Regions from separate parts of the Allobosea sp. BE125 genome, predicted to be linked through region 3. Evidence: predicted binding sites of a transcription regulator. Region 3 holds the regulator's gene; each other region holds the start of a gene.

Region 1 (3,613 bases), on a different contig from region 3:
TGATGAAGGGCGCGATCACAGGCAAGTGCATGTGATCGATCGCACGGGCAGCGCGGCCTGCCATACCGGCGCGGCCTGCATCGCATGGAGCGGCAGCGTCAGCGCTCCCAACGTCTCCGTCGCGGGGAACGTGCTGGCAGGGCCGCAGGTCGTCGAAGCGACGCTTAACGCCTATCTCGCGGCGTCCGCACTCGATTTCGACGAGCGCCTCATCGTCGCGATGGAAGCCGGCGAATGCGCGGGCGGCGACAGCCGCGGGCGTCAGTCCTGCGCCATCCGCATCTGGAGCGATGCCCCGTTTGCGAGCTTCGATCTGCGTGTCGACGACCATTCCGAGCCCCTGAAGGAGCTTAGGCGGCTCTGGCGGCTGGCGCATCAAGGCTATGCGCCGTTTCAAACCGCCTGCCCTCCCGCGCGAAGCCGGCCGGCGTCACGGACCGGGACGCCGTCAATCGGATGTGCGCCGAATATGCCGAGGCCTGGAACGCCCGACATCCGGAATAGCCGCCGATCACAACCCTGAAGGCGTCCGTTGCCCACCCCCGTTGCGGCCTAGCGCTGGAGGTCATCGTCACCGAAATGCCGGCTCATCTGCTTCGTCTTGCGGCCTTCATCCAGGTCATGACGCTCCTGCGCGGGCGCAAGCAAAGAGGCGGTCGCGGATGCGATCGCTCCGGAAAACGGACGTACCCGTCCAGCCGCTATCGCTTTGCCCGTCGTAGGCGGTAGCGGTCGAGATAGGCCGCACCCCACATGGTCAGCCGCGCCATCGGCCGCCGTAGAAAAGGCACGTCGGCTGCGATCAGCATCAGGCCGAGCGGCAGCATCCACAATCCCAGGAACGGAAGGATCGCGAAGATGCCGCCGAAGATCAGGACAATCCCCGCCGGAAGTCTGACCCAGCGCGATTGGGGATACCGCAACCAACGCATCCATGACGCCAGCCTGTGCGGTAGTTCCCGCTCGATGCGCTTGAAGGCGAAGCGAAGCTCTCTTGCGCCATCCGACATGCTATTCTGCGGCCTTCGTAACCGAGACGGGGCTCACGATTTCGACACATGCTCGGGCTTGCCCTTGCGTTTGGTCGAGGCGAGCTCGTCGAGTTCGCGTTCACTCATCGATTTCTCCATCGATTTGGAAGCGCCTTTGAGTTTGCTTTTCTTGATCGCGCCGCGCTTGGCGGCCAGGGCGGCGCCTGCCGCCTTTTGCTGAGCTGCTGATTTCGCCGGCATGTCCGCCTCCTCGAATAAAGCCACTCTCAAACGGCATGTCCTAAACCGGCCAACCGCCGAGACGTTCCCGCGCGATCGGCTCACCCCCCTCGGCCGTCATCAGCGTAGTGCCGCCACCTCCACACATGCGGAATGGCGATGCGCCCAGGTCGCGTTGACGTGCGACAGACCAATGATGCGCTCTTGGCGGCATCCGCCGAATTGCGCTATGCAAAGTTCCCGTTTCGTTCTAAAAGAACTGGCATGACGCGTCGCTCCGGCAGTGCCGATCTGCCTTTGCATCACGGCCGGGTGCCGGCCTGGCTCGCCCAGCGCATGACGCGACTCGGCGCCGTCATCTGCGAGGCGATCATCCATCATTATGGCCGGGACGAGTTGCTGCGGCGTCTGGCGCATCCCTTCTGGTTCCAGTCCTTCGGTGCGGTGATGGGCATGGACTGGCACTCTTCGGGCATCACCACGAGCGTCATCGGCGCATTGAAGCGCGGACTGGCACCGCTCTCGGGCGAGCTCGGCCTGCATGTGTGCGGTGGGCGAGGCAGCCATTCGCGGCAGACGCCCGCAGAACTGGAGCGGATCGGCGCCCGGGTCGGCTTCGACGGGCATGCGCTGGCAAAGGCAAGCCGCCTCGTCGCCAAGGTCGACAGCGCCGCCGTGCAGGATGGTTTCGACCTTTATCTGCACGGCTTCTTCGTCACCGATGATGGCCAATGGGTCGTGGTGCAGCAAGGCATGAACGGCGATGGCGGCCTCGCCCGGCGCTATCACTGGCAGTCGGAAGGGCTCGGCAGCTTCGTCGAGGCGCCCCATGCCGCCATCGATGGCAAGAACCAGGGCTGCATCATCAATCTCACCGATGCGCGCGCGAGATCGTCCCGCGACGGCCAGGTTGCGATGCTGCGCGAGATCGGGCCCGACGCCATCGTCAGGGAATTTTCCGCATTGGAGCGCGACCGGGTCCCGCCGGTGCTGTCGTCCGCGCAGCTCGCCTTGCCACATCTGGTGATGCCGGCCCATCACGATGTCCGGCCCAAGGACGTGATCGCCCGGCGCCTGCACGGCGCGCTCGCTGCAGCCGCCGACAGTGCCCCGGCCGATTTCTCTGAGCTGCTCCTCGTACCAGGCGTCGGGGCCCGCACCGTGCGCTCGCTTGCGATGGTGGCCGAAGTGGTCCACGGCACGCCGTGTCGCTTCGCCGATCCGGCACGCTTCTCACTCGCCCATGGCGGCAAGGACCGGCAACCCTTCGCCGTGCCCACCAAGGTCTACGACCAGACCATCGCAGTGCTGAGATCCGCGGTCGATCGGGCAAAGCTAGGGCAGGATGATCGCCTCGCCGCGATCTCCCGGCTCGACCGCGAGAGCCGCCGGCTGGAGCAGATCGCCACTGGCCCGACACTGTGCGGATATGTGGCCGAGGAACGCCGGCGTTCGGCCGAGTATGGCGGGCGGAGCGTCTTTGGTTGGGAGCAACGCGCGTCCGAGGCGGCCCCGGATGCTCCGGCGAAAACGCGCCCGACGTGACATGCGGGCGCGGAAGGCCAGACGCACTGAGCCTTTGAAACTGTCCCAAGGCGGCCGCCCTGCGGACGAAAGCCGCTGAGATCAATCGCATTGCCGGTCGCATGTCCGCTGATGGGCGCGCCCTGCCATCCCATTGCGCGGCCAGCAGGCATGTCCGCCGACCCCGGCCAGTCCGGTCAGCTTGCCGTTCTCACCGCTCATGATGCCGGGCAGATCGTCGCGCAGCCAGCCCAGGACTTCCAGTGCAAAGGTGCAGCTGACAGTAACCGCGCTGTCGAGCTCGACCTTGGGCCCGTCAGCCATCGCAATGTTGCGGAACGTGACGGGACCGTCGATAGCGCATGCGCCACCGCCGTTCGCCGATGGCGAAGGAAGCGCGATGCCGCCGCTCTCGGCAAGGTGGCGAGACACGCCGACGGCGCTGCCGGCTTCTCGGGCTCGGGAGCAGGCTGCGCCTTGCCGCCAGGCACCGGAAGCGGCTTCAGATCGGCAGGGCGCTCATGAAACGCCTCATCGTCCAAATCGGCTGCTGGGGCGGCTTGAATTTCGAGTGCGGCAAGCGATCCGCGCGGTCGATTATCGCCACATGCCTCGCATTTGCGCACGCACATCGATCCTCGGCCCATTGCTGGCTGTCCGGCCGGTGTCGAGCGTCGCGACACGCGGCCAGACGCAGCGCTCGAAATGCCCGAGCAGCCCGTTGGGAATGAACCGCGTCCGATTCGCATAGACGTGGCGGTCTCCGGTCGATGATTGGCCATGGGTGAAGAAGCGCTGCGGCACGACGAGATGCAGCTCGTCCTTGGCCCGTGTCATTGCGACGTAGAGCAGACGGCGTTCTTCCTCGATCTCCTCGG
Region 2 (3,613 bases), on a different contig from region 3:
GACGCCCTTCACCGGCGCAAAGCTGTAGCGATGCTCAGGGCAGGGGCCGTGCTCCTGGATAGCCGCGCGGTGGACCGCCGTGCCGTAGCCGACATGCCCGGCGAAGCCATAGGCCGGGTAAAGCTGCGCCAGCCGCGCCATCATTCTGTCGCGCGTCACCTTGGCGATGATCGAGGCGGCCGCGATCGAGGCGACGAGCGCGTCGCCTTTGACGATCGCCTCGCAGCGGCAGGGCAGGGACGGCGGGTCGTTGCCGTCGACCAGAACCTTGAGCGGCGCGAGCGGCAGGGCGGCGACGGCGCGCTTCATCGCCAGCAGCGTTGCCTGCCGGATGTTGATGGCGTCGATCTCGGCTGCGGTCACGCTGGCGATGCCGATCGCCAGCGCCGTCCCAGCGATTGTGTCGAACAGCGCCTCGCGCCTGGTGGCGCTGAGCGCCTTCGAATCGGCGAGCCCGGCGGGAACCTTCCCAGGGTCGAGGATCACTGCCGCCGCGACCACCGGTCCGGCCAATGGCCCGCGCCCGACCTCGTCGATCCCGGCCAATGGCCAGAACCCGGTTGCGATGGCTTGCGTCTCACGGCTGAAATCGGCGCTCATGCCGCGCCTTATGCAACATGCGGTGCCGGCCGGCCATGCTCTCGGCATGGCTGTCCACGTCATCCCGGCCAGTGTGTTCCCCGTCATGGTCGGGCTTGTCTCGGCGATCCACGTCTTCCCTCAGTGAGGGCGTGTTCAAGACGTGGATGCCCGCCACAAGGGCGAGCATGACGATGCGGTTTTGCGGGCTCTTCAGAACAAACTCAGCTGCGCCTTTTCCTTCTCGGGCTTCAGGAACAGGTCGTTGCGCAATCGCAGGCGCGTCGCGTTGAAGCCGAGCCGCTCGGCCGCCATCTCGAAGCGCCGCCCGATCATCCAGGCATAAGGCCCCGAGCCGACCTGACGCTGGCCCCAGGCCGGGTCGTAATCCTTGCCGCCGCGCGTCGAGCGGATCAGCGAGACGACATGGCGCAATTTGTCGGGATGGTGTGTCAGCAGCCAGTCCTGCACCAGATCCTTCACCTCCAGCGGCAGGCGCAGCAAGACATAGCCTGCTTCGCGCGCGCCGGCGGCCCTGGCGGCATCGAGAATGCGCTCGATCTCATGTTCGTTGATCGCCGGGATGATCGGCGCGACCAGGACCGTGACCGGGATGCCGGCCTCCGACAAAGCCTTGATCGTCTCCAGGCGTTTGGCCGGGGAGGCGGCGCGCGGCTCCATCGTGCGGGCGATCTTGGGGTCGAGCGTGGTCAGCGAGATCGCGACCTTGGCGAGACCTTTCGCGGCCATCGGCGCCAATATGTCGATGTCGCGCTGGACCAGCGCCGATTTCGTCACGATCCCGACCGGGTGGTTGAACTTCGCCAGCACCTCGAGGATCGAGCGCATGATCCGCAGCTTCTTCTCGATCGGCTGATAGGCGTCGGTATTGGTGCCGATCGCGATGGTGCGCGGCTGGTAGGAAGCCGCGCTGAGCTCCTTCTCCAGCAGGATCGCCGCATCGGGCTTGGCTGTCAGCTTGCTCTCGAAGTCGAGCCCCGGCGACAGGCCGAGATAGGCGTGGCTCGGCCGCGCGAAGCAATAGACGCAGCCATGCTCGCAGCCGCGATAGGGATTGATCGAGCGGTCGAAGGAAATATCAGGGGAGTCGTTCCTGGTAATGATCGTGCGCGGCTTCTCGATCGAGACCTCGGTCTTGAAGGCCGGCAATTCGCCGAGCGTGCCCCAGCCGTCATCCTCGAGGACGCGTTGCTCGGCCTCGAAGCGCCCGCCCGGATTGATCGTGGCGCCGCGCCCGCGCCGGCGTTCCGGGTCGATCCGATGCCCGGCATAGGCCATCGGATCGAGCGGTGCGACGCGCGCGGAAACCGAGGCCGGCTCGCTGTCATGCCGCTTGAGCGGCTGGGCCGGAATCGGCCGCGAAGAGGGTCTCGCAGAGGGCGTGGCTTGGCGCATGACGCTGAACCGTCCTGGAAACTGCCGGGAATCGACATGTTTCTATGTTTCCAATGTGAACATATAGGGAACAGATTGCAAGTGACAGGATTGCGACATGTTGCGCTGCGTCATATGGATTTGCGCATGCTCACAGCCGTGATCCGGGCCGACGGCCCTCCCAGCCTGCTTGCCGCGACCTTCGCGGTCCTCATTCCCGCTGTCGCCGATGGATTCCTGGGCCATGCGGTGGTGGTCGATGCGGGTGGTAGTCGCGATGTCGAGCGATTGGCCGACGCCACCGGCGCGAGCTATCTGCGCACGGGCGCCGCGGAGGGCTGGCATCTCGGCGCGGCGCAGGCGCGTGGGGACTGGCTGGTCTTGCTCGATGCGGGCGATGCGCCCCAGTCGCATTGGGCCCAGGTCGTCGACCGGCATCTCATGCTTGCACCCGACAGTCCCGCCTTGATCCCCTTGCGCGGCGTCGCCGGTTCGCTGCGCGAGCGCGCGGCGATCTCCTTCGGCGCGCGTCGGCTGCGTGCCGGCCTCGTCGTGCCCAAGGGCCTCGTCCTTGCGGGCAGGCTTGGCGGAGCGCCGCGTCGCCTGTCGGTGCGGCGGGAACGGGCGGGCGCCTGAACGCTTGCCGCGGGGCGAGCAATGGGTCAGCGTCGCCTCGATCTGAAATTCAATTCACTGGGTGCATTGAATCTCGAACATCATCCGATCAAAGGCGTCGGCCACACAATCTGCGAGCTTCATCTCGTTTTCATCTCGCAGCCAGATGTGTGTGGCAAAGCGGATCGCGCCAGATGACAATATAGAAGCAAATAATAGCCGATCATGAGACTCTCTATCTGGCCACAAAGTCGACAGGCCTCTCAGGATAGCCTTTTCAAGATTGATTTCATTCGCGCGATTCTTGCTCTGGAGTGCCGTATTGTTCTTCATGATTTTCGCGATCGCGAGCGTTCTCTCCGCATCGAAGCGCGCCAGGTTTGAAAGAATCGCCTTGCGCACGACCTCCATGGCGGGTTCGCCAGGGGAGCCTCGGGCAATGGATTCGGCGATCATCTCATAATATTCGCGCAGGTGCGAAAACAGGATTTCGTCCTTGCTGTCGAAATAATTGAACAGGTGCCTTCTGGAAATACCCGAAGAATAAGCGATTTCGGCGAGCGTCGTAGCGTCGTACCCGTTCTCAAGAAACAGGCGAATGCTGACATTGGTTATGTGTTCGTGCTTCTCGCGGCGATTGCGCTCGCGAAGGCCTTCTGGTTTGGGAGATGCTTGTCGCATACCTGCCTCAACTGGATACTGCCGACCATATAGACGTGGTTGGCGTAAAGCAAAAATCGAGATGTCCGAGGTTTCAGGCTTGAGCGCGCTAGCGGTGCCGACACAAAGGCGACTCAATTAAACTGCACTCTGTGCACTAATGGCCCAAAGGGATCACTCCAAAGGCTGTTCGGATCCAACGTCGCGGCCGGCGACGCAAGCCATCTCGGTTGGGAAAAGCGTGAACATGCAGAGAAATCCTCTGATTTCCTTCATTGGAATAGCCGGCGCGCTGCTCGGAGGCTGCGCAACCGGCTCGTTGGAGCAGGCCGGGTCGCTTCAATCATATGACAGTTTGGAGCAA
Region 3 (3,613 bases):
TCATTGATCATGACGCTGGTGATGCTCGGCGCAATCCTGATCGACCGCCCGGCGCTGAGCATGCGCAACCTTGCCTTGGCGGCCATCATCGTCTTGCTGCGCGAGCCCGAGGCGCTGCTCGGGCCGAGCTTCCAGATGTCGTTCGGGGCGGTCGCGGCGCTCATCGCCTTTGCCGAGCGCTGGGAGGAACGCAATCAGACCGCGCCGCCATCGCCATGGCCCTGGCCGCTGCGCCCACTCTGGATCGCCGCCAGCGGCACCGTCATCACGACCCTGCTGGCGACGGCGGCGACGGCTCCGTTCGGCGCCTATCATTTCCAGACCTTCAATCCGTTCGGGCTGCTCGGCAATGCGCTCGCCTTGCCCTTCGTCTCGCTGTTCGTCATGCCGGCTGCGGTGTTCGGAGTGCTGGTCTACCCCTTCGGCCTCGACTGGCCGGCCTGGTGGCTGATGGGCGCCGCCTCCGAGGTGGTGCTGCGGCTGGCCCACTGGGTCGCGGCGATCGACCATTCGACGCTGATCATTCCCGCCTTCGGCGAGGCCGCGCTGGTCTGCCTCGCCATGACATTGCTCTGGCTGACGCTGTGGAGCACGAAGCTTCGGCTGCTCGCCATCGTGCCGCTGGTGATGGGTGTCACGGTTGCGGCCAAGCCGGACCGGCCGGATATCGTCATCGAACGCGACGGTTCCGGTCTCGTCGTGCGCGGAGCCGACGACCGTTTCATTCTGGCCGGCCGGCCAAGCAGCTTCGTGCTGCAACAATGGCTCACCGCCGATGGCGATGGGCGGCAGCCCACGGATGCGAGCCTGCGCCAGAATGCGGCTTGCGATACGCAAGGCTGTGTCGTCACTGCCCGCAATGGCCGCCGCATCGCCTATGCGAAAGACCGGCTCGCCGTCATCGAGGATTGCCTGCGCGCCGATCTCGTCGTCACGCCGATACCCTGGTCGGCTCCCTGCGCAGCGAAGCTGGTCGACCGGACGGCCCTGAGCCGCGACGGCGCGACCTCCCTCATCGGCACTGCAGGCGGCTGGCGTATGGTCCAGGCAGAACGGAAGGATGCCGATCGCCCTTGGATGCGCAAGCGCGCGGTGACAAGCCCAAGGCCCGCGCAGCCGCCCCCGACGCGGCAGCCGGAGAGGAACGATACGGGTGATGTGGCAGCCGAGCCCGATCGGCTTCAGTAGCGCCGCATCAGATTGACCAACCGGCCCTGGATCTTGACCCGATCGGGGCCGAGCACACGGGTTTCATAAGCCGGGTTTGCGGCTTCAAGCGCGATTGACGAGCCACGTTTGCGCAGGCGCTTCAGCGTCGCCTCCTCGTCATCGATCAGCGCCACGATGATGTCGCCGGTATTGGCCGTGTCCTGCCGGCGGATGACGACGGTGTCGCCGTCGAGAATGCCGGCATCGACCATCGAATCGCCACGCACCTCAAGCGCAAAATGTTCACCGGTGCCGAGCATGTCCGCCGGCAGCGCGACACTATGGCTGCGGCTCTGGATCGCCGAGATCGGCGTGCCGGCGGCGATCCGCCCCATCACCGGAATTGCGATCGTGGCCCGCGCATCCTCTTCGGGACTGGGCGCCGGGCGCGCCTTGCCGAGGCCGCCGCCCTGGCCAAGCCCGCCTTGCACGATGGAGGGGCTGAAGCGCGCCCGCCCGCCCTGTGGCATGCCGACGCCATCGGGAAGCTTGATCACCTCCAACGCGCGGGCGCGATTGGGCAGCCGGCGAATGAAGCCGCGTTCCTCCAACGCCATGATCAGGCGATGAATGCCGGATTTCGAGCGGAGATCGAGCGCGTCCTTCATCTCGTCGAAGGAGGGCGGCACGCCGCTTTCACGCAGGCGTTCCTGGATGAAGCGGAGCAATTCGAATTGTTTGCGTGTCAGCATGGTCCCCGCCAGCGCCCGCGGCGCGAATTCGAAACAAATCACGAACATCATACACGTTCGTGTTGTGTTCCGCAAGCAAGTCCAGAGCCGGACCCGATCAGATTGCATCGCAACCCGATCGGATAACGCTTTCTCTAGCGGAGGCGGATGATCCGGCAGGGCGCGCCTTCTTTTGCCGGCTTTGCATGGGCCGGGCGAATGACCAGCGCCCGAGCACGTGCCAGATTGCCCAGCATCGAGGAATCCTGCTTGGCGAAGGGGCTGGCGAGCCAACCGGCCTCGATGTGCTGAAGATCGGCGCGCAGATAATCCTCGCGTTCATCATTAGCCGGCATATCGATTCCGAGGATCGCCGGCTCGCTGCGGTCGCGCGCGGGATCGGGCATGCCGAGCAGCGCCTCGATCAGCGGTGCCACGAACAGATGCCCGCAGACGATCGACGAGACCGGGTTACCGGGCAAGCCTACGGCGACCATGGCCCCGAGCCGTCCCATCATCATCGGCTTGCCCGGCCGCATCGCGATCTTCCAGAAGCCGAGCTCCATGCCCTGGCGCTTCAAGGCCTCCTGCACAAGGTCATGCGCCCCGACCGAAGCGCCGCCGAGCGTGATCAGCACGTCAGCGCCGGCTGCTCGCGCCCGCTCGATCTTGGCGGCGAGATCAGGATGATTGTCGCGCGCGATGCCGAGATCGAAGGCCGTTCCGCCGAGCTCCTCGACGATCGCCGCCAAGGAATAGCTGTTCGAGGCGACGATCTGGTCGGGCCCGACCGTTTCGCCCGGCAGGACGAGCTCGTCTCCGGTCGCCAGGATCGCGACCAGAGGCTTGCGTCGAACCGGCAGGGCAGGGTGTCCGGCTGCTGCCGCGAGGCCGAGTGCAGCACTGTCGAGCCGGCGTCCCGCCGGGAGGAGGAGGTCGCCTTTGCGGAAATCGAGCCCGGCGGGGCGGACGAAACGCCCCGGCTCAGCCCCTTCGCGGACGCGGATGACCGCGCTGCCGACACCGTCGGCATTCTCCTGGATCAGGATCGTATCGGCACCGTCGGGCATAGGCGCGCCGGTGAAGATGCGAATTGCCTCGCCGGCGCCGACCGTCCCTGCAAAGGCGCGCCCGGCCGCCGATTCGCCGATGACACGCAGCTCATTTGCCGGCGTAAGATCTATGGCTCGGGCCGCGTAGCCATCCATGGCGGAATTGGCGAAAGGCGGCTGCGTCCTGAGCGCGACGATATCGGCGCCCAAAACGCGCCCGGCGCAGGAGGCGAGCGGAACGGTCTCGACGGGCGTGGGCGCGGGAACGCTGTCGAGCAGCGCCTGCAGTGCGACCTTGACCGGGGTCAGGCTCATGCCGGCTGCCCCGCCTCGTAGACGCCGGATGTCCCGCCGGATTTGTGTACCAGCCGAATGCCCTCGATATGCATCGCGCGATCGACCGCCTTGACCATGTCGTAGACGGTGAGACAGGCGACACTGACGGCGGTGAGTGCCTCCATCTCGACGCCGGTCTGGCCTTTCATCTTCACCTCGGCGCGCACGCGCACGCCGGGCAATGCCTCGTCGATCGTGAGATCGACGGCGATCTTGCTGATCAGCAGCGGGTGGCAAAGCGGAATCAGTTCATGCGTGCGCTTGGCCGCCATGATGCCGGCGAGCCGGGCGGTGCCGAGCACATCGCCCTTCTTTGCGTCGCCGCGCCGCACGATGTCGAGCGTG
Region 4 (3,613 bases), on a different contig from region 3:
AATTCCGCCCCGGTGACAGGCCGCCCGCCGGCGCGCTGGACCTGCAGCAGCCTCACCGCGCCCTCCGCGCAAGCGACGGTGCCCTCGCCGTCGAGCAAGGTGCCGGGCTCGGCCGCCCCGCCCGCCAGCGCCGTGCGCAAGATCTTCAATCGCTCCGGGCCCTTGCCGAGATCGATCTCGGCGAAGGCGCCGGGAAAAGGCGAGAGACCGCGCACGAGGTCATGCACCTGCTTGGCCGGACGCGCCCAATTCAGCTTCGCCTCGGCATTGCCGATCTTGGCGGCATAGGTCACGCCCTCCTCCGGCTGCGGCGTGAAGCGCAAGCCGCCACGGCCGAGTGCCGCCAGCGCGCGCACCATCAGATCCGCTCCGAGCGGCGCCAGCCGGTCGTGCAATTCGCCGGCCGTCATGTCCGGGCCGATCGCCAAGCTCTCAACCATGCCGACAGGGCCGGTGTCGAGGCCCGCTTCCATCTTCATGACGCAGACGCCGCTCTCGGCGTCGCCGGCCATGACGGCGCGCTGAAGCGGGGCCGCGCCGCGCCAGCGCGGCAGCAGCGAGGCGTGCAGATTCAGGCAGCCGAGCTCCGGCAGATCGAGGATCGCCTGGGGCAGGATCATGCCATAGGCGACGACGACCGCGACATCCGCCTGATGCGAGGCGATGGTCTCGACGGCCTCCTCCGACCTCAGGGTCTTGGGCGTGAAAACAGGGATGCCGAAGCGCTCGGCGGCGCGCTGCACCGGCGAGGGCTTGAGATCGAGCCCCCGGCCTGCCTGCGCCGGGGCGCGGGTGTAGCAGGACACGACCTCGTGGCCTTGCCCGATGATCTCGGTCAGGGTCGGCACGGCGAAATCGGGCGTGCCCATGAAGATGACGCGCAAACTCATACGCTGAACATGACCCCAACCGTCGCCTTCGCACTCACGCCGCGCTCTCGCGCTTGGCGACCTTGGCGAAGCGCTTGGTCACACGCTCACGCTTCAGCCGCGACAGATAATCGATGAACAGCACGCCATTGAGATGGTCGACCTCATGCTGCAGGCAGGTGGCGAGCAGGCCCTCGGCCGCGATCTCCTGGGTCTTTCCGTCCAGATCCATATAGCGAAGCTTGATCGCAGCGGGCCTTTCGACCTCCTCGTAATATTCGGGGATCGAGAGACAGCCCTCCTCATGGACATTCGTCTCCTCGGAGGTCCAGATCACCTCCGGATTGACGAAGACCATCGGGACCTTCTCCTCGTCATCGCTCTTCGAGAGATCGATCGTCACGATGCGCTTGGGCACGCCGATCTGGATCGCGGCGAGCCCGATGCCGGGCGCGTCATACATCGTCTCCAGCATGTCGGCGGCAAGCGTCTTGATCTCGGGAGTGATCGTATCGACCGGCGCGGAGACCTGGCGCAGGACGGAATCGGGCAGGATAACGAGTGGACGAATGGCCATGGGGGCTCTGCGCGGAATTTTTCGAGGTTGCCGCGACATAAGCACTTGTGCGCGGGCGGTCAAACTGTTCCGCTTTCGTTCGAAATTATCCCCTAAATCTGCTAGGCTGTTCCGATGAAAGAGATCGCCTTCATCCTGCTCGACCGCCCCGTGACCTGGGCCGAGGCCGCGCTCGGCTTCGCGGGCTTGAGTCTCCTGCTGCTCGTGCTGGTCGTCATCTCGTCCTGGCGCGGCGCCTCGCGGCGCGCGCTCGAGGCCGCGATGGCGGCTGAGCGCGCCCGCGAGATGGACGACAAGGTCGCCGAAATGAACCGCAACCAGGCGGAGCTGTCAGGTCGCCTGCAGTCGATGGCCGAGATCCTCTCGACGCGGCAGGGCGATCTCGCCCGCCTCGTCGCCGAGCGGATGGATGGCTTGCGCCAGCAGGTCGGCGCCGGGCTGGAGCAGAATGTCCGCCAGACCTCCGAGAGCCTCGGCAAATTGCAGGAGCGGCTCGCCGTCATCGACTCCGCCCAGAAGAACCTGACCGACCTGACCTCCGAAGTGGTGACGCTGAAGGACGTGCTCTCCAACAAGCAGGCGCGCGGCGCCTATGGCCAGGGCCGCATGGAGGCGATCATCCGCGACGGGCTGCCCGCCGCCTTCTTCGCCTTCCAGCCCCAGCTCTCCAACGGCAAGCGGCCCGACTGCATGGTGACCCTGCCCGGTGACGGGCGCGGCCTGGTGATCGACGCGAAATTCCCGCTGGAAAGCTTCACCTTGCTGCGCGAGGCGCGCGGCGACGAGGCGAAGAAGGCCGCAGGCGTGCGCGTGCGCAACGATGTCGGCGTGCATGTGAAGGACATCGCCGAGCGTTACTTCCTGCCGGGCGAGACCCAGGACCTGGCCCTGCTCTTCGTGCCGTCCGAATCGATCTATGCCGATCTGCACGAGCATTTCGACGACGTGATCCAGAAGGCGCATCGCGCCCGGATCATGATCGTCTCGCCCTCGCTGCTGGCGCTCGCGATCCAGCTGATGCAGTCGCTGGTGCGCGACGCCCGCATGCGCGAGGAGGCCCAGGTCATCCAGTCCGAGGTCGGCAAGCTGCTCGTCGATGTGCGCCGCCTCGGCGACCGGGCCGAAAAACTCGACCAGCATTTCCGCCAGGCCCAGGAGGATGTCTCCGGTATCCGCACCTCGGCCGGCAAGATCGCCAGCCGCGGCGAGAGGATCGGCGCGCTTGAGTTCGACGACGCCAAGACAGCCGAGCCGGCGCTGCCCTTCGCCAAGGGGCTGGCGCTGAAGGCCGCGGCGGAGTGAGCCTGGCGCCTCGCCGGCGCTCTGACCCTTACTTGAGCAACTTCTTACTTGAGCACTTGGAGCAGCGCCTTGTGGAACTCCTCGGGCGCCTCGACCTGCGGGGAGTGGCCGAGTTCGGGGAATTCGACGAGCCGCGCATTGGGAATGGACTTGGCCGCCTCCCGTCCAAGCTGTTGATAGAGGCCGAGCGTCTTCTGCAACTCGGGTGAGGCGCGGTTGGCTCCCGGAGCGGTGCGGTCCTTGCCGCCGATCATCAGGGTCGTCGGCACCTGAATATTCGGGAATTCCTGGACGACCGGCTGGGTGAAGACCATGTCCGAGGTCTGCGCCTGGTTCCAGGCGACCGCCTGCTTGCCGTCGCCGGCATACATCCCCGCGAGCATCGCGACCCATTGGTCGTATTCGGGCTTCCAGTTGCCGTTGTAATAGAAGCGCTGCTGATAGGCCTTGATGCTCTCGAAGCTCGCCTTCAGCTCGCCCTGAAAGGCTGCGTCGAGCGTGGCATAGGGAACGCCCTTTGCCTGCCAGTCCTCGAGCCCGAGAGGATCGACCAGCACGAGGCGCTCGACCGTCCCGGGATACATCAGCGCATAGCGGGCCGCGAGCATGCCGCCCATTGAATGCCCCACGATGATGGCGCGCTGGATGCCGAGCTCCTTCAGCAGCCCCGCCGTATTGGCTGCCAATTGCTGAAAGCTGAACTGATAGCCCGCCGGCTTAGACGATTTGCAGAAGCCGATCTGGTCGGGCGCCACGACGCGGTAGCCGGCCTGCGTCAGGAGCTTGATGGTCGCCTCCCAGGTTCCGGCGCAGAAATTCTTGCCATGCAGGAGCATGACCGGCTCACCATTCGCCTGGCCGCTCG

What was found. Region 3 encodes LexA, which represses DNA repair genes until DNA is damaged. Its sites were predicted from a motif close to TGTTCNNNNTGTGTTCNG; they were not measured.
Region 1: J2Y55_RS15850 (DUF763 domain-containing protein) is a predicted target of LexA. The motif match lies at 1,447-1,464, and genes of this name have one in related genera.
Region 2: J2Y55_RS11525 (PA0069 family radical SAM protein) is a predicted target of LexA. The motif match lies at 2,051-2,068, and genes of this name have one in related genera.
Region 4: J2Y55_RS24165 (DNA recombination protein RmuC) is a predicted target of LexA. The motif match lies at 1,512-1,529, and genes of this name have one in related genera.

The regions. Positions count from the first base shown of each region.
Region 1 is NZ_JAVDTY010000006.1:245,808-249,420, reverse strand. Features, by position in the region: gene J2Y55_RS15865 (DUF1028 domain-containing protein) at 1-523, shown strand, start outside; gene J2Y55_RS15860 (hypothetical protein) at 702-1,010, opposite strand; gene J2Y55_RS15855 (DUF3008 family protein) at 1,044-1,232, opposite strand; gene J2Y55_RS15850 (DUF763 domain-containing protein) at 1,476-2,756, shown strand; gene J2Y55_RS15845 (hypothetical protein) at 2,838-3,059, opposite strand; gene J2Y55_RS15840 (ATP-dependent helicase) at 3,333-3,613, opposite strand, start outside.
Region 2 is NZ_JAVDTY010000004.1:152,633-156,245, forward strand. Features, by position in the region: gene rnhB (ribonuclease HII) at 1-600, opposite strand, end outside; gene J2Y55_RS11525 (PA0069 family radical SAM protein) at 793-1,878, opposite strand; gene J2Y55_RS11530 (glycosyltransferase family A protein) at 2,122-2,610, shown strand; gene J2Y55_RS11535 (TetR/AcrR family transcriptional regulator) at 2,665-3,270, opposite strand; gene J2Y55_RS11540 (DUF3313 domain-containing protein) at 3,497-3,613, shown strand, end outside.
Region 3 is NZ_JAVDTY010000002.1:120,889-124,501, reverse strand. Features, by position in the region: gene J2Y55_RS05880 (ComEC/Rec2 family competence protein) at 1-1,188, shown strand, start outside; gene lexA (transcriptional repressor LexA) at 1,182-1,901, opposite strand; gene J2Y55_RS05870 (molybdopterin molybdotransferase MoeA) at 2,036-3,247, opposite strand; gene moaC (cyclic pyranopterin monophosphate synthase MoaC) at 3,244-3,613, opposite strand, start outside.
Region 4 is NZ_JAVDTY010000012.1:179,114-182,726, forward strand. Features, by position in the region: gene fmt (methionyl-tRNA formyltransferase) at 1-890, opposite strand, end outside; gene J2Y55_RS24160 (peptide deformylase) at 925-1,446, opposite strand; gene J2Y55_RS24165 (DNA recombination protein RmuC) at 1,561-2,748, shown strand; gene J2Y55_RS24170 (alpha/beta fold hydrolase) at 2,793-3,613, opposite strand, start outside.